2 regions of the Bradyrhizobium sp. UFLA05-112 genome follow, and region 1 is predicted to be linked to the other one. Evidence: predicted binding sites of a transcription regulator. Region 1 holds the regulator's gene; the other holds the start of a gene.
What was found. Region 1 encodes LexA, which represses DNA repair genes until DNA is damaged. Its sites were predicted from a motif close to TGTTCNNNNTGTGTTCNG; they were not measured.
Positions count from the first base shown of each region.

Region 2: a site for LexA is predicted at 3,140-3,157, ahead of SO180_RS07530 (ATP-dependent Clp protease adaptor ClpS). Genes of this name have one in related genera too.

Region 1 is NZ_JBANBK010000061.1:1,383-10,030, reverse strand. It holds gene SO180_RS29320 (HAD-IA family hydrolase) at 1-94, shown strand, start outside; gene SO180_RS29315 (hypothetical protein) at 229-462, shown strand; gene SO180_RS29310 (hypothetical protein) at 564-740, opposite strand; gene SO180_RS29305 (molybdopterin molybdotransferase MoeA) at 968-2,179, shown strand; gene lexA (transcriptional repressor LexA) at 2,355-3,053, shown strand; gene SO180_RS29295 (hypothetical protein) at 3,677-4,114, shown strand; partial or broken gene SO180_RS29290 (ComEC/Rec2 family competence protein) at 4,123-5,499, opposite strand; gene SO180_RS29285 (hypothetical protein) at 5,673-5,924, shown strand; gene SO180_RS29280 (SEFIR domain-containing protein) at 6,165-7,400, shown strand; gene SO180_RS29275 (hypothetical protein) at 7,648-7,800, shown strand.
Region 2 is NZ_JBANBK010000009.1:42,013-50,660, forward strand. It holds gene SO180_RS07515 (TetR/AcrR family transcriptional regulator) at 1-134, opposite strand, end outside; gene SO180_RS07520 (HlyD family secretion protein) at 225-1,523, shown strand; gene SO180_RS07525 (MDR family MFS transporter) at 1,465-3,084, shown strand; gene SO180_RS07530 (ATP-dependent Clp protease adaptor ClpS) at 3,190-4,917, shown strand; gene SO180_RS07535 (host attachment protein) at 5,071-5,520, opposite strand; gene SO180_RS07540 (tannase/feruloyl esterase family alpha/beta hydrolase) at 5,654-7,270, opposite strand; gene SO180_RS07545 (GntP family permease) at 7,412-8,648, opposite strand, start outside.

The DNA of each region.
Region 1 (8,648 bases):
AAACATCGAAGGCGCGCGGGCACGAGGGCTGACCGCGGTTCACGTCACGTCGCCTCACGACGTCGGCGAGGCGCTGAAGGCGCTGGGATTCTAAGCGCCCCATTGCTGCGGTCGCTCAGCGTTCGGTTCCGGCCATCACCGGGAACTTTTTTAGCAAATTGTGGAACCAACTCACTCTGTGCATTTTTAGACAGAGTTCCCGGAACGGATCAACGCGTCGGGAGTCGTATGTCCGTTGGGATTTTCTACAACGGATGTGTGATCGTGTTGGGCAAGTCTTACTTCAACAAGCAAGCCTCGATCCTTCTCAAGTTCGCCAAGTCAACGTCGAATTCGCAGCTGTCCGCGAAGCTGGTCAGCAAGGCGGCGGATCTCAAATCGCAGGGCGACCCCCTGCCCGAGATGGATCACAGCCTGAAGGCGCCCGACGTCGATCCGGACAATGAAACGGGAGCCACCTGATGCTAGCCGTGAGCCTGGTTGTCGCCGTGGCATGCTTGGCCACCGTCATCCCGGTCCTTCTCGTCATCGAGACGATCGCGCGGCGTCCACGCTAGGCGCATTCAACTGCGCTTGGGTTGAGGCCGATCGAGACGCTGCCGTTGCGCGCGCATGCGGCTCGTCTTCTCCTTGAGCGCCTCGATCTCCTCGTCCAGCTTTGCGCTCTTCGATTTCGGCGGCTCATCGCCGCGCAGCTTCTCGAGAGCTTTCTCAACCGATAGCTTTGAAGTCTCTGCCATCAGGGTTCTCCCGGATGTCTCCTGACGCACCTGCGTGCGATGGCGCGCGGCAATTCTGAGCTGGAAGCGGAAAGGCGCGATATTGTCCTAAAGGGCATCCCTGCCGTTCCGGTGCTGGAGGGACAATTCATCTCCGCCTTCGTGATCGCCCCCTTTTGCCTCGAAGCCTGCACTCGGCTAGAACGCAACGCGACCTGTCCTTCGATTTGCTCAGCAGGAGTTTGCCCGTGGCCCTGATGCCGGTGTCCGACGCGCTTGCCGCAGTGCTTGCCGGCGTAGAGCCGGTGGCCGAGGAGATGGTTGCGCTGGATGCGGCCTACCATCGCGTGCTGGCGCGCGATGTCGCCGCGCGGCGTACGCAGCCGCCGCAGGCGATGTCGGCGATGGATGGCTATGCGGTGCGCGCCGCCGACGCGGCGACGGTGGACGCAGAGCTCACCGTGATCGGCGAGGTCGCGGCCGGCCGGCCATTTGCGGGAGCGGTTGGCGCGGGCCAGGCCGTGCGGATCTTCACTGGCGGCGTGGTGCCCGATGGCGCGGACGCGGTGGTAATCCAGGAGGACACGGTCGCAAACGGCAGGCGCGTCACGATCAAGGAGGCCGCGATCGCTGGACGGCACATCCGTCCTGCTGGCGTCGATTTCTTCGAGGGCGACGTGCTCCTGCGACAGGGAGCCAGACTCACCGAACGCGACCTCTCACTGGCCGCCGGCATGAACCATCCGGAGCTTGCCGTGCGTCGCCGGCCGAGGGTCGCGATTCTCGCGACCGGCGACGAGTTGGTGATGCCGGGCGCAACGCCCGGCGCGGGCCAGATCGTCTTCTCCAACGGCTACGCCCTGCACGCGCTGGCGCGGGCCGAGGGCGCCGAAACGGTCGATCTCGGCATTGCCGCCGATACGGTTGCGGCGACCACCGCCGGGATCCGCCGGGCCCGCGAGAGCGGCGCCGACATCCTCATCACGACCGGCGGTGCGTCGGTCGGCGACCACGATCTGGTCAGGCCAGCGCTCCAGGCCGAAGGCTTCGAGATGGCGTTCTGGAAGATCGCGATGCGGCCGGGCAAGCCGATGATGCACGGCCATCTCGGCGCGATGCGGGTGATCGGCCTGCCCGGCAATCCGGTCTCGTCCTATGTCTGCGGCTTCCTGTTCATGGTGCCGTTGATTCGCGCGCTTGCTGGCCGCTCGCGCGTTCATCACCGCCGCGAGCGCGCCGTGCTCGGGCGCGACGTCGGGCCCAACGACGTCCGCGAGGACTATTTGCGCGCACGGCTCGAGGAGCGCGAGGACGGCACGCTGGTGGCCGTTCCCGTCAACCACCAGGACTCCTCGCTGCTTGCGAATCTTGCTACCGCACAAGCACTTCTCGTGCGCGCGCCGTTCGCGCCAAAGGCCGAAGCAGGCACGCCTTGCGAGGTGTTGCGGCTGCCCTTGTGAGTGCAATCTGATTCGCGCGTGATGCGAACTTCGCCGCGTTCACACAAAATTAAGTGGTTGCGGAACACATATCGAACATATAGTGTCCGTTCATGATTTGTTTCGAGCATCTAGCGGCTTCTGCTGAATCTGGCGTCTCGGAATCGAACGACATCAACCGGGGGATTTGGTCGAGATGTTAACGCGCAAACAATACGAGCTTCTGCGGTTCATCAGTGAGCGCCTCAAGGAAAGCGGTGTGCCGCCCTCCTTCGATGAGATGAAGGACGCGCTCGATCTGCGCTCGAAGTCCGGCATTCACCGCCTGATCACCGCGCTGGAAGAGCGCGGCTTCATCCGTCGCCTGCCTAACCGCGCGCGCGCCATCGAGGTCATCAAGCTGCCCGAGCTTCAAGCCGCAGGCGCCGGCCGCCGCGGCTTCACGCCGAGCGTCATCGAAGGCAATCTCGGCAAGGTGCGGAGCGCCAGCGCGTCTGTCGACGACGGCGAGCGTCCGGTCGCCGTGCCCGTGATGGGACGGATCGCGGCCGGCACGCCGATCGAGGCGTTGCAGACCCGCAGCCACACCATCAGCGTGCCTCCGGACATGCTCGGCTCGGGCGAGCACTATGCGCTCGAAGTGCGCGGCGATTCGATGGTCGATGCCGGCATCCTGGATGGCGACATGGCGCTGATCCAGCGCAACGAGACCGCTGACACCGGCGACATCGTGGTGGCGCTGATCGACGACGAGGAAGCGACGCTCAAGCGTTTCCGCCGGCGCGGCGCGTCGATCGCGCTGGAGCCCGCCAACACCGCCTATGAGGTGCGCATCCTGCCGCCGAACCGGGTGAAGATTCAGGGCAAGCTGATCGGGCTGTATCGGAAGTACTGATTGCCCAGCAGAAAGTACCGATTGCCCGGCAGATTGCCAGCCATCGCACGGCGATACGGGCGGACGGATCGTCCGCTCCAGCAAAATAGCGTTGTCGCTTCCACTGTGATTATCCCTACACCTGCACAGAGCTAATCCTCAAGCATGGCAGGCGCGAATGCGCTGTGCGGGCTGCAGAGGACAAAACCCATGCGGCAGGTGATTTTAGGCGTGATCTCGGCAGCCTTGATCGCGGGATCGGCACCTGCGAGCGATGCAGCGCAACACCACGCCGCCCGAAAGGCCACGCCGCCCGAAAGGCAGAGCACGCGGCGGCAACCAGCGCGCCATTCCGCAATTCCAACAATGCGATCGCACCTGCGCCGCAGGCGAGCTGGCCCTCTTCAGGGTACTCCGCTGCCGGCGCTGATGGAAGCTCGCGTGAGTGAATGATGTGAACCAAGATAGAGTCTCGGCGAGAGGCTTTGTTCCTCGTTTGCCGGGAAAGATAATGTGATCGGGCGATGCGCAGACGGGCCGCAGATTTGCCCACAAACGCGATACACTCGTAGGCTTCCAACTCTGGTAGAGGCCTGCGCCTCCGGGGGGGCGCGGACCTGCTATCTCGCATGAGGAGCACTCCGATGTGTGACTACAGCCTACATGCCGTTGCGACCCGCCCCGCTCAAGTCGGCGAGACGATCGTCACGACAACCTTCCGCGGCACCTCGACGCGTGGATTTGCGTCGGAGCGTGATCTCTCGGTTGCCGTCTGCCTCCTGCCAGGCACCGAGCTCGCCTTCGCCGACAACGTCCGCTACGACAATCGCTGGATCTGGACGCGCACCGTCAATTCCCGCGTCGGCAAGTTCGGTAAGGTCGATCCGCACATTCCCGATCGTCATCATGATGCGATCGAATTCCCCGACGGCAACTACGTGCTGGTAACGCAGCTCGTCGAGGGACAGCGTGCCACGGTTCTGCAATTGCCGGTGACGCAGCCGCTCGGCGAGAAGACAGAGCAGCCCGCCGTCGAGCAGCACACGACCACGACGCCCACGACACGCCTGCCGATCGGCTGACGCGTCTTTCAATCCTCGGCCTGCAGGTCGGCCTCCGATGGCGTAGCATCCTTGCTGCGTGGAGTAGCCGGCCGCGGTGCGAGGCTGAGCTCGAAATCGCTATCGCCGGCCCCGGCCGGCGACCAGGGGCGGTTTGCGCTCCTTGCTTTCACCGTTTGCAGCGTGAAACCGTCGCCATCGCGCGATAGCGCGAGTGCGCCCTGCGTCTTCAGACGCTCGCGATCCACGACCATCGCCGCGCAACCGGCTGCTGCAGGCTTCGCCGTCACCACCAGCGCGGCGCGGCTGCAATCGTCCGCCAGCGCGTCGATACGCAACGAGAGCGCGACCAGGCGACCATCGGCGAGCGGCGTCACGCAACCGCCTTCGTCGCATGAGACGCCATCGGCGAGCGACGCATCAGTCGCGCCGCGCGGATCAGCATCAGATGCAAGCCACTCCTTGAGAAGAAAATTGTCCTTGCCGGTTCGGATCAGGTGCAGTTGGCCGCCCTTGCCGCGCACCGCGATGCTGTGGCCGTCGCCTGCGATCAGGATGTCGGGCTGGCGCACGTGCAGCGCCCAACCGATTGCGAGCGTCAGCACGACGGCGCCCACCCAGCGCAGCGGCGTGCGCAACAGGCCCATCAGAACGAGACCAATGCTGGCGGCAGTCAACGGGCCGGTCCCGAAGGCGGTGATGCGGCCGACGGCGCCAGGCAACGCCGCGACCCAGCGCGTCACAACGACCATCCAGTCGATGCCGATCCCCATCAGCCACCAGAATACGCCATCAAGCCCGAACGGCGCTGCGATCAGCCCCAAAAGTCCGGCCGGCATCACCAGCGCCGAGACCACCGGCATCGCCGCGAGATTGGCGAGCACGCCGTAGGGCGTGACGCGATGAAAATGGAAGGCGGCATAGGGCGTCGTCGCGAGCCCCGCGATCAGCGAGGCCATCAGCAGCATGACGAGCTCGCGGCCGCCCCACAGCGCGATGCGCGCAGTGACGGAGTGATCGGGCGAGGCCAACAGGTTCGGCATGCCGATCTGCACCAGCCCGACGAGACCAAGCGTCGCCGCGAACGACATCTGGAAGCTCGGATGCACCAACGCCTCCGGCGCGACAGCGAGCACGATCATCGCGGCCACCGCGAGCGTGCGGAAAGTGATGGCGCGACGATCGACCATCACCGCGATCAGCACCACCGCCGTCATGAAGAACGATCTTTGTGTTGCGACCTCCGCGCCGGACAGCAGCAGGTAGAACGCGGCAGCCACCAGTGCTGCCGCAGCGGACCATTTTTTGATCGGATAGCCCACTGCAAATCCCGGGATCAGCGCCAGCAGCGCGCGTACCGCAAAGAACACGACGCCGGCGACGACCGCCATGTGATAGCCGGACACGCGCTGACGCCGGCTGATGTGCGTAAATTCTCATTAAACCATAGTAACTTACAGTGAGGAGCTTCCCGATAAGAAGGCGCTGGGAAGCACATGGGAAGCAAGCAGCTCGCGGACACCTTCAAGTCCCTAAATGAAATAATGGAATGTCGGCCCGCACAACGAATCTACCGACCATGGCTGACAAAGTTGCCGGCCATGGAACGCACGGATCGGATACTGCCGATCACGAATGCCAACGGCTGAGTTCGCTACGGGAGAATATCCCCGCCTCGATGCCGGAGCTCATCGGCCGGCTGCTCCTGCTGAAGATGATGCCAATAACGACCGCTGACCAAGGCGGCCGGTTCGTCGCTTACGACCCGGCAAGTCTGGGTTCGTTGTCTCGTCGCGAGATCTACCGGCGCCCCAGGGCCGCCGATCCTTGAGCACACCCAACCGGGATCGACAACGTTGCTCAAGACATGCGGCCAGCGCCGCGCCAGCTGTCGAGGGCTTCCCGACCACTGGACCCACGGCCCGTGAAAAGCCTTAGCCGGCTTGCGGTCCAGATTTAGTCGAAGCTTCCGCCCGACTGGTCGCGTGAATAAGGCGGAAAATGCCCGCAGTAGAATGCTGCGTGCGTTCCGATCATGCCACGATCAGGCGTTGATTCGTGGAGCCCCCTTATGTCAGCCCCCAAAGTGTTCGTTTCATATAGCTGGACTTCGCCCGAACATCAGCAGTGGGTGGTTGATCTAGCCACGCAGCTACGTGAAAGCGGCGTCGATGCCATTTTGGACAAGTGGGATCTCAAAGAGGGGCACGACTCGATCGCCTTCATGGAAAGGATGGTCCCCGATCCGGAGGTGCAGAAGGTCGTTATCGTTTCGGATCGTCTCTATGCGGAACGCGCCGACGACCGGCGTGGTGGCGTCGGCACCGAGACGCAAATCATCTCACCCAAGATCTACGCCAAGGCTGATCAGGACAAATTTGTGGCCGTGATCTCCGAGGTTGACGCGGAAGGAAAAGCCTATCTACCTACCTACTATGGTTCGCGCATCTTCATCGATCTAAGTAACGAGGAGATCTATCCGGAGAACTTCGAGCAATTGGTTCGCTGGATTTTTGGCAAGCCTCTTTTTCCTAAGCCTCAAGTTGGCAAACCACCAGTATATATCGAAGAAACCTCGGTGTCGTTGCCGACGAGGTCAAGAGCCGCACGTACAATAGATCTCCTTCAACGAGGCTCGCCGCAGAGCGACGCGTCGTTACGTGGCTATCTCGAAGTGCTGGCTGAGAACTTCGAGGCGCTGCGAGTAGACACGAAATCTGACCCGTTCGATGACGCAATAATCGCATCGATCGAGTCTTTCCTCCCCTATCGTGACGAGTTTGTCCGCGTCCTCACTGCGCTTGCGAGGAACAATCCGACCGAGGACGCAATCACGTTGATCAAGAGGTTCTTCGAGTCCGTACTGCCCTACAGCTACCCTCCCAAGAACTTGAACTCTTATTCGAAGGATTGGTTCGACAACTTCAAATTCATTATCCACGAACTCTTCATTTATACGGCTGCGGTCCTTCTCAAGTATGAGAGGTTCGCGTCATTAGATCACTTGATCACCGGCGGAGTCTATGTAGGTGCAATCCAAGAGCACTCACATCAGCCTGTACAAGGCATTTCGATGTTTTGTTGCTCCCTCACTAGCTTGGAAGTTCGAAAGCGGCGACTTTCACTCAATCGGACGTCTCTGCATGCTGACCTGCTAAAGGAGCGGGCTAAAATCGCCGGCATCAGTTTCGAAGACGTCATGCAGGCTGATTTCGTCTTGTTCATGCGTGACGCCAGCGACGCGCTGCGGGCGAAACTCAATAACAGGTGGTATCCCGACACATCCTGCCGAGCTGATGGCGCTTGACCAGATCGCCACAACGTCGTGACGTTCAGATAAGAGCGGAAACGCAGCATTCGAGGTCGACGAACGGGATCTCGGCCTTTGTGCTGTTCGCAATCACGTTTTAGATGGCGACGCAGGGGCCGCACACAGTGATTGAGCCGGCACACCGTCTGGTCACCGCCCAGTCAAGATCACTTTCGGCGACATGCGCGATATGGGTGTACGAGGACCTCCTGGTTATTGCTCGGACTATCGTTGCAGCCACAACGTGGCCATGAATGCCGATCGCTGGCCGAACGAGGTGCACCTGTCCGACATCGAGCCGAGGTTCACCTGTTCTGCCTGCGGCAGGAGCGGTGCTGATGTCCGGCCGGACTTCAACTGGAACAAGCCGGTGTCGTCTGCGATGGGTTACCGTTGATGCCTCCTCTGCCTCACTGTCGGGCTGAATATTTCGCGATCATTCGATTCCCCTGCCAAAGATCGACTGCGCAATCGCGAGTTGCCATGCCCACGTCGAATGAAACTCCCATAGCAATGAGATGCGGTCCCATGCCTCCGCCCCCCTCGAAACAGACCGCGGTGCAAGCCTGTGGGCCAACTCAATCATGTCGCGTGCGCGATACATTTGTGATTGTTTATGCGATCTGTGTGGACATAGGCGCGATGGGCTGGTCACGCTCGGGCTGAAGGCGAACAGGAACTGATTGGGGAAGACCATGAAGCCGCTAATCGGACTCATCGCGTTGCTGCTCTTTGCGACTAGCGCGTTAGCTCAGACTGCTCCACCGAGAGTGGCCAAAAGACCGGCAGCCCAGGTAAAGCCGCGAGCACCGATGGGTTGCAAATTAGTTGGCACGGTAAAGGGCACCAAGATTTGGGCCGGCGATTGTGCGGCTCCGTCAGAACTCAGAGGCACCACACCGGCCGCCGAGCCCCCGGCGCCAGAAGCACCTTCCGAGGCACCAAAACAATAGCGGCTCATCCAAGATCGGGTTGAAGTCGAAGAGATCCTAGAATGCTCGACCAGGTGATGCAGCTTTCAACTTCCTCATTAGCTGATCATCGCCGGTATTCGCGGTCCTTCCGGGTTGTCGTGCTCAATACCAGCGCTCAAACACGAGGCTGCCTCCACCAGGAATGGACAAATAGTTTGCGGGGGTAGTATGGCAGAATGGTTCCGCACTGGCCGGGAATTTGAATGAATGAGGTGTCATCGTACACACGACATCGCTTCCTCGGGTAAATCGTGTCCGCCTGAGCGGTCAC
Region 2 (8,648 bases), on a different contig from region 1:
CTGGTCGCCGCGTAGCCGTTCTCGGCAAAGGCGTGCCGTGCGGCGTCGAAGATGATCTGACGCGTCTCGCTGTCATCGCGCAGTGGCGGCCGTCCGCGGGGGCGGTATTCGCTGGAAGATTTTTCCTGAGCCATGTCTTTACATGATGCCTGTCATTCTATTGACAGTTTTCAAGCTAGTCGTATTTTGGAAATCGTCAAGTTTCCTAATTCAGGGAGCCGCCCATGTCCGTCCACACCAGCCCATCCAAGATCGAAGCCACAGGGGTTCCGGCCAGTCTGCCGCAGAGCCTGCTGCCCGCCGAAACGGCGTCCGCCCCACCCAGAAAGTTCAACCTTCGCAAGCTGTTGCTTGCCGGTGTCGCAGCTGCCGCGCTGGCCGGCGCGAGCTGGTACGGTTACGACTACTGGACGGTCGGCCGCTTCCTCGTCTCCACCGATGACGCCTATGTGAAAGCCGACAACACCACCATCGCGCCGAAGGTCAGCGGCTATCTCGTCCAGGTGCAGGTCGCCGATAACGAGCACGTGAAGGCGGGCCAGGTGCTGGCCCGGATCGACGACCGCGACTTCAAGGTCGCGCTCGACCAGGCCCGCGCCGACGTTGCGGCCGCGAGCGCCACCATCACGAGCAAGGAGGCGCAGCTCGAGGTTCAGCAGGCGGTGATCGCGGCAGCCAAGGCGACGATCGACGTCGACACTGCAACCAAGACCTTCGCGGGCCAGGAGAACAAGCGCTACACGGACCTCGCTGCGACGGGCTACGGCAGCGTGCAGAATGCGCAGCAGGCACAGGCGCGCGATGCCGGCGCAAACGCCGCCATCCAGCGCGACACCGCCAATCTCGCCTCCGCCCTCAAGCAGGTCGATCTGTTGAAGGCCGAGATCGTGCAGGCCAGGGCCGCTCTCGCCCGCGCGGAAGCCGTGCAGCACCAGGCCGAGCTCAATCTTGGCTACACGACACTCGTCTCCCCGATCGACGGCGTGATCGGCAACCGCACACTTCGCGTCGGCCAGTACGTGCAGGCCGGCACGCAGTTGATGTCGATCGTGCCGGCCGATGGCGCCTATGTGGTCGCCAACTTCAAGGAGACCCAGCTCACCAACGTGCATGCCGGCCAGACGGTCGACATCGAGGTCGATATGTTCCCGGGCCAGGTCGTGCATGGCCATGTCGATTCGATCGCGCCCGCGAGCGGTCAGGAGTTCGCGCTGCTGCCGCCCGACAACGCCACCGGCAACTTCACCAAGGTGGTTCAACGCATCCCCGTCAGGATCGCGCTCGACGCCGAGAACGCGCCGTCGATCGCGCTGCGGCCGGGCATGTCGGTGATCCCGACGATTGCGACGCGTTCCAGCGCGCCTGCCGCGCTGGCAGCGACTGCACCCAAGGCAAATCAGACCAAGGCAAATCAGACCAAGACAAATCAGACCACGGCAAACCAGACCTCCGGAGGGTCGCGCCATGTCCAGCAGCCCCTCAATCCCAGCGCCCGCACGCTCGATTCCGGCCGCGACGCCTGATCGCGTCGTCACTGACCCGAATCGCGCCAGCGCCACGATCTGGATCGCCGTCTTCGCGGCGATGATCGGCGCCTTCATGGCGATCCTGAACATCCAGATCACCAACGCCTCGCTGCTCAACATCGAGGGCGGCATCGGCACCGGCGTCGACAACGGCTCCTGGATCTCGACGTCCTATCTGATCGGCGAAATCATCGTCATCCCGCTCACCGACTATTTGTCGCGCGTGTTCTCGTTCCGTAACATCATCCTGAGCTTTGCGACGCTGTTTGCGGCATTCTCCGTCGCCTGCGCCTTCACCCACGACCTGCCCTCGATGATCGCGATGCGCGGCTTGCAGGGCTTCTTCGGCGGCGTGCTGATCCCGATGGCCTTCACGCTCGTCTTCACCAAGCTGCCCAAGGGCCAGCAGCCGATTGGCCTTGCGATGTTCTCGCTCGCGGTGACCTTTGCGCCCGCGATCGGCCCGACCATCGGCGGCTATCTCACCGAGAATTACGGTTGGCAGACCATCTTCTTCGTCAACGTCGTCCCGACCGCGGTCATGGTCACCACGCTGTTCTTCACGCTGGAGCGCCAGCCGCTTCAGCTGGGCCTGCTGCGCGAAGGCGACTGGTTCGGCATCGCCACAATGGCCGTCGGCCTGGCCTCGCTCCAGGCCGTGCTCGAGGAAGGCAACAAGGACGACTGGTTCGGCTCGCCCTTCATCGTGCGACTTGCCATTGTCGCGGCCGTCAGCCTCGCGCTGTTCATCTACAATGAGCTGGTCGTGGAAAAGCCGCTGTTGCGCCTGCGGTTGCTCACGCAATGGAATTTCGGCGTCGGCACGATCGCCTCGGTCTTCCTCGGCTTCGCTCTGTTCGGCTCGGTCTATCTGCTGCCCGCCTATCTCGGCCAGGTGCAGGGCTACAACGCCGAGCAGATCGGCAACGTGCTGGCCTGGACCGGCCTGCCGCAGCTTCTCTTGATTCCGCTGGTGCCGAAGCTGATGCAGCGCTTCGATGCCCGCTATATCGCGACCGTCGGCCTGCTGCTGTTCGCCACGAGCTCCTTCATGAACATCATGATGTCGCTCGATTATGCGGGCGATCAGTTCCTCGCGCCCAACGTCGTGCGAGCGGTCGGCCAGGCGCTGACGCTGGCGCCGCTCTCCGCGCTCAGCCTCGGCAGCGTCGCGCCGCAGGACGCGGCCGCCGCCTCCGGCATCTCCAACATGATGCGCAACCTCGGCGGCGCGATCGGCACCGCCGTGCTCGCGACCATCGTTACCAAGCGCGAGCAATTCCATTCCAACATCATCGGGCAATCCGTGACGCTCGGCCGCGAGGAGGTCCGCGGCCGCATCGCGCAGCTCACGAACTACTTTGTCGCCCATGGCGTGCCGGATCCCAACGCCGCGCATGAGCAGGCCGTCATCGCGCTCGGCAAGCTGGTCAAGCGCCAGGCGCTGGTGATGGGCTTTTCCGACACCTTTGCCGTGATCGGCGTCGTGCTGGTGCTGGCCGCGATCGCGGTGCTGCTGATGCGGCGCGGCAAGGTGGCGGGCGGCCCGGCGCACTAGGCGTCGCCCATCCATTTTTTGAGCGGCCGTCACGCTTGACGGCCGCCATTTTTTATGTTCTTTCTTTGTTCCATTCAAGTTTAAGTTGTAGCACGAGTTAATTTCATGATGAGTGATATGTACAGCGATGGCGGCGGGCCGGCCCAGCTCGTGATTCATGATGATGAAGATACGCCGGAGGAATTCGTAATCGAGCTGCTGCGCCGGGTTTTCGGCAAGTCGGAGCGTGACGCGGTCGCGCTGATGACCCGGATTGAGCGGGAGCAACGAGCAGGTTGCGGCCCCTACCCGCGATCCGTCGCCGATGCCCTTCTCAAATCTGCGCTGCAGCACATTCAATTTGCGGGTCACGGCCTGCGGATCACGCTCGAGCCGGTCAAGACGAGTTGCGAACTTTGCGGCAAGCCCGAGGCGCAGACCGACGTGCGGCTCGGGAGCCGTACGATCTGGTTGTGCAGCGACTGCATGCGTGCGGCAGGCAACACGGGCCATGAGCCGGAAGAAGAGGAGTTCGAATATGCCTGCGAGGTTCTGGACCGGCATTTTACCGGCGTCCCGCTCAGCAAGCTCGTCACCACGGTTCGCCAGTTTCCAGGACACATGCGCGCGGACGTCCAGGCGGCCATCGATCGGCTGCTCGCCTCCGCGATCCGGTTGTTCGGCATCAACGACGAACAACGCTACGAGACGCTGTCGATTGCGAGACTTCTGCGTGACGGCCGCCATGCGCAGGCGATTGCACCGCTGCAATATTTCGATGTCGACGTTGGCGAGAACAATCCGGTCAAGTGCCTCGACAACGGGCTGTGGCTGTGCACGCAGGGCGATCTCCGCTACGCGGTACTGCTCTGCGCGCATCGTGAATACAGCCGTGAGGCCGGAATTCGGATCGAAATCGCCGTACCCTCGGGCATCGCAGGCGCGGCCCTCGTCCAGCGATGCTTCGGCGAGCTGGAGCAGGCGATGCAGGCCGCGCGCACCTATCGCGGCAAAATCCTCTCGCTCGACGCCGACCGCGATTATCGCGGCCGCTCTCGCGGCATCACCGTACACCGCCTGCCGCTGGTCGCACGCGACGAGGTCATCCTGCCGGAGCAGACCCTGCGGCTGCTTGATCGCAACGTCCTGAGATTCGTCGGCACCCGCGATCAATTGCGCCAGCTCGGCCAGTCGACGCGCAAGGGCATTTTGCTGTACGGCCCGCCGGGCACCGGCAAGACGCACACAATCCGCTATCTCGCGACGCATTTGCCCGGGCATACGACCCTGATCATCACCGCCGAGCAAATGGGCCTTCTCGGCGCGTATATGAGCCTGGCGCGGCTCCTCCAGCCCTCGATGGTGGTGATCGAGGATGTCGATCTCATCGCCCGCAACCGCAATGACATGGGTCCGTGCGAGGAATCGCTGCTGAACAGGTTGCTCAACGAGATGGACGGGCTGAAGGAGGATGCAGACATCCTGTTCGTCCTGACCACCAACCGGCCGGAGGACCTCGAAGGTGCGCTTGCCGGCCGGCCCGGCCGCATCGACCAGGCCATCGAAGTGCCTCTCCCCGACGAGATCGGCCGCAGCAGGCTGGTACGACTCTACGGCAAGGGGCTGCCGCTCGATGACGCGATCATCATCGAAGCGGCGCGGCGCAGCGAAGGTACGAGTTGCGCCTTCATCAAGGAATTGATGCGGCGGCTGGCACAGGCGAGCCTGGCGCGTGACGGTGGCCATTCCGTCATCTCAGCCGACATCAATGAGGCGCTCGACGACATGCTGTTCTCCGGCGGTCGCCTCAATGCGCAGCTGCTCGGCGGCGCGCAGGCGATGGCGGCGGGATGATGACCGTTCTCGCCGCTGGAGCATGATCCGGAAAAGTGTGAAGCGGTTTTCCCTCGCGACAAACGCGGAACGCGTTTGCGCGGAGATCATGCTCAAACGAAAATCTAAAGCGCGATGACGATTCATTCCAATCTCATCGCGCTTTAGACTGGTCTAGTACTCCGCCGCGAGATGCCGGGCGATGTCGTCGACCGGAAGCCGCGTCAGGTCCTTGGGCAGTTCGCCGACGATGCGCGCCTTGACGTCCGCATGGAACGCGTCGCGCAGGTCCGCCAATGCGCGTGGCGGTGCAATGACGACGAGCGCCTTCACGTCGCGCTCGCGGACGAGCTGCTCCATCGCGGCTGCGACACGCCGGGCGAAGCGATGCTCCTCGATATCGTGCCAGTCGGTCGGCTGGACCGCCGCCCTTTGCCCTGTCGGCTTGCTGACACGGCCGGGACGATCGGTCCCCTGTTCGCGCGTCGGCGGATTATCATCTGCGAACACGTCCTCGGTTTTCAGGTTCGGCTTCGCGGGATTGCCTTCGTTGCGCAGGAACAGCGCCTTGCAGCCGTCGCCGATGAAGACGAAGGCGCCGTGGGGGATCATCAGGCCGCTCATGTCGACGCTCCAGCTTTCGTTTCGACATTCAACCCTTCATCCGCAAGCGGGTTGATTCAAATCAACGCGAGCCCACCACGGCGAGATGCGTATGCTGTGCTGACCAAGGCGTGAGCACGGGAACTTGTGCCGCCTACTGCGCACAGAAGAAGCTCGCCGACTCCGTCACCGGCCCCGCCTCGTAGTGTGGCCAGGCCGGCCAGCGGCACAGCGGCAGCGCGCGCACAACCGAGAACGCCGGCGCCTCGACCTTCTGCTCGGTGACCTCGAGGTCGCCGGGCGCCTTGCCCTTCTCGACCCAGTCGATCAGCACGCTCAGCATATCGACATTTGCCGGCGCGCCGGAGCCGACATGGTCGACGCCGGGCGCCGTGTAGAGCCTTGCGAACAAATCCGTCGTCGCCGAGCCCATCAAGCGCTCGACGTTCTCGAAATAGCGGATGCCGGCATAGGGGCTCTGCGCATAGTCGGCCATATGCTCGAGCATGATCAGGCGGCCGCCATGCATGCGAAAGCGGCGGAGGTCGGGATTGGTCGAATCCATCAGTTGGGAGACTTCGAGCAAACGCGCGCTGTGGTCTTCGGGCTTGTAGGTGGTGACGTCGAGCTTGGGGTCGCGTGCAAAGACATATTGAATTGTACCTGCGCCATAGATCCAGGCGATGCCGTTGTTCGGCGCCGGCGGCTGCGCGGGCGCCGCGGTCCCAAGCCACCACGCCGTCCATCCACCGGTCGGGCCGCCGGATGACGTATCCTCGCCCGACACGCCCCAGCCCGGATAATCATCGAGGCCGTTGGCGAGTGGAAACGGGAATTTGTAAGCGTCGTGCAGGGTGTCGATCGCCTTGATCTGCGCGTCGGTGAGGCATCGGTCGTCACTCTGGCCGCTCGCACAGCGCAGCTTCTGAGGCTTGAAGATCGATTTGCAGCCGACAGGATCCTGCACCAGCGCATCGTCGGTGCCGTCGGCCTTGTCGCAGGCGGCGCGCACCGCGTCACCCACGAGCTTCACCTGGGCCGGCCTGATCCAGCCGTCGCCCATGGTCGCCAGCCCGGACCGGGTGCCGGCGTGCTGCAAGCCGACCCAGTTGATCACCGGCACGCGCGAAAAAATGCCGTCGAAATCCTCGGGGTAGCGCTGCGCCATGGTCAGTCCTTCGCGGCCGCCCTCGGACGAGCCCATGAAGTACATCTTCTCAGGTCTCTTGCCGTAGGCGCGCTCCATCAGGGTGACGGCTGCGTCGCGCACCTTCTTGTAGGCACGATGGGAAAAGTTCTCGAACGCCTCGTCATTGAGCGCGAAGGCCTGAGGCGGCTCGCCCGGCCTGGTCTCATGGCCGGAATCGGTGCCATAGGTAACGAAGCCGCGCGCGAGAGGCGATGGCTTGTCGAAGGGATAGGACGGCGGCAGCGCAAGGCCGGTGATCAGAACGCCGTTGAATCCGCCGCCGCCATATTGCAGCGAGCGCCCGCTCCATTCGACCGGCAGGTTGACCTGGAACTTGATCGGCGGCGCTTTTGGGTCTGTTGGCTCGATGTGAGCGAGCACCTTGCAGAAAGCTGGACTAGCCGGGGTGACACGTCCCGACGGTGTCGGTCCGCGTTCGGCGACGGCGAGCGGCGACGGCGCCTGGATCGCCGCGGAGTCGATCTTGATGGCACCGGCGTCCGAAGCGAGGCCCCTGCAGACGTTGTCGGCATCCTCGGCCAGCGTCAGCGCGGATGCGCCGTCGACATGAGCCATGGCCATCAGCAGGCTCGCGGCGCAGACATGCATATTGATCTGAGAACGCGTCATCGTTTCCACCCGGATCTCTTGTTATCACGGCAAGCGTCGCATTGAACGCAGCGCGCGGGCGTCCGTCAATCGCGAGCGCGGGATTGCCCACGGTCAGAACGACCCCACGACGCTGCCGAGCGCGATGACGATGACCAACGCCAGCAGCGACGAGACGATGCCGACCATCACGATATCCCGGTAGCTCTCGCGGTGGGTCAGTCCGCAGATCGCGAGCAGGCTGACCACCGCGCCGTTGTGCGGCAGGATGTCCAGCGTTCCCGAGCCGATCACCGCCACGCGATGCATCAGCGCGAGGTCAACGCCGGCCTTTGCGGCGATCTCCACATAGGTCTGGCCGAGCGCGTCGAGCGCAATCGTGAGGCCGCCGGATGCCGAGCCGGTCAGCGCGGCCAGAATGTTGGTGGCGACCGCGAGCGACACCAGCGGTCCGCCCTCGATCGCGAGCACCCAGTCGCGCACTGTCCCGAAAGCCGGCAGCGCGGCGATCACCGCGCCGAATCCGACCAGGCTTGCAACGCTCAGCGCCGGCAGGACGGACGCATTCGCGCCGGCATCCATCGTCTGCCGCAACGACGCGAGCCTCGTCCAGTTCATGGCAATGGCCACGACGATCGCGACCGCAAGCGCAACCGAGACAGACCATACGCCGGCGACGGCGGACAAGGACGTGCCGCCCCAACGCGGCTCACCCAGATAGGAGAAATCCAGCCGCGGCAACACCACTAGCGACATCACGAGATTGACGGCAACGACGACGATGAGCGGCACGACCGCGCTCAGCACCGGCGAGGGGGCCTCGCTGCGACGTCCATGGCGGATCTCCGCCGGATCGAATTCGCGGGCGAGCGTGGCGCGCTCGCGCAGCAATTCATCGTCAACGACGTCCTCGGCCGCCTCTTGCGTGTCTGCGCCAAAACCTTCGCCGGCGCGGCGGGCCGCGGCCTCCGCCCGCTGCAGCCACCACAAGCCCGTGCCGAGCATGATGAGGGAAGCGATGATGCCGAGCCCGGGTGCGGCGAACGGCGTCGTGCCGAAGAACGGCATCGGGATCGCGTTCTGGATCGACGGCGTGCCCGGCAGCGCCGACATGGTGAAGCTCGACGTTCCCAGCACGATCGCCGCTGGGATCAAACGGCGTGGAATCCCGGCGGCTCGAAACAGCGACTGCGCCATCGGCGCAATGACGAAGAAGGCGACGAACAGGCTGACGCCGCCATAGGTGACCAGCGCTCCTGCCAGCACGACAGCGAGGATCACGCGGCGTTCGCCGAGTCGCTGCGCCATGAAGGCGGCGACCGCCGTCACCGCGCCGCTATCGTCCATCAGC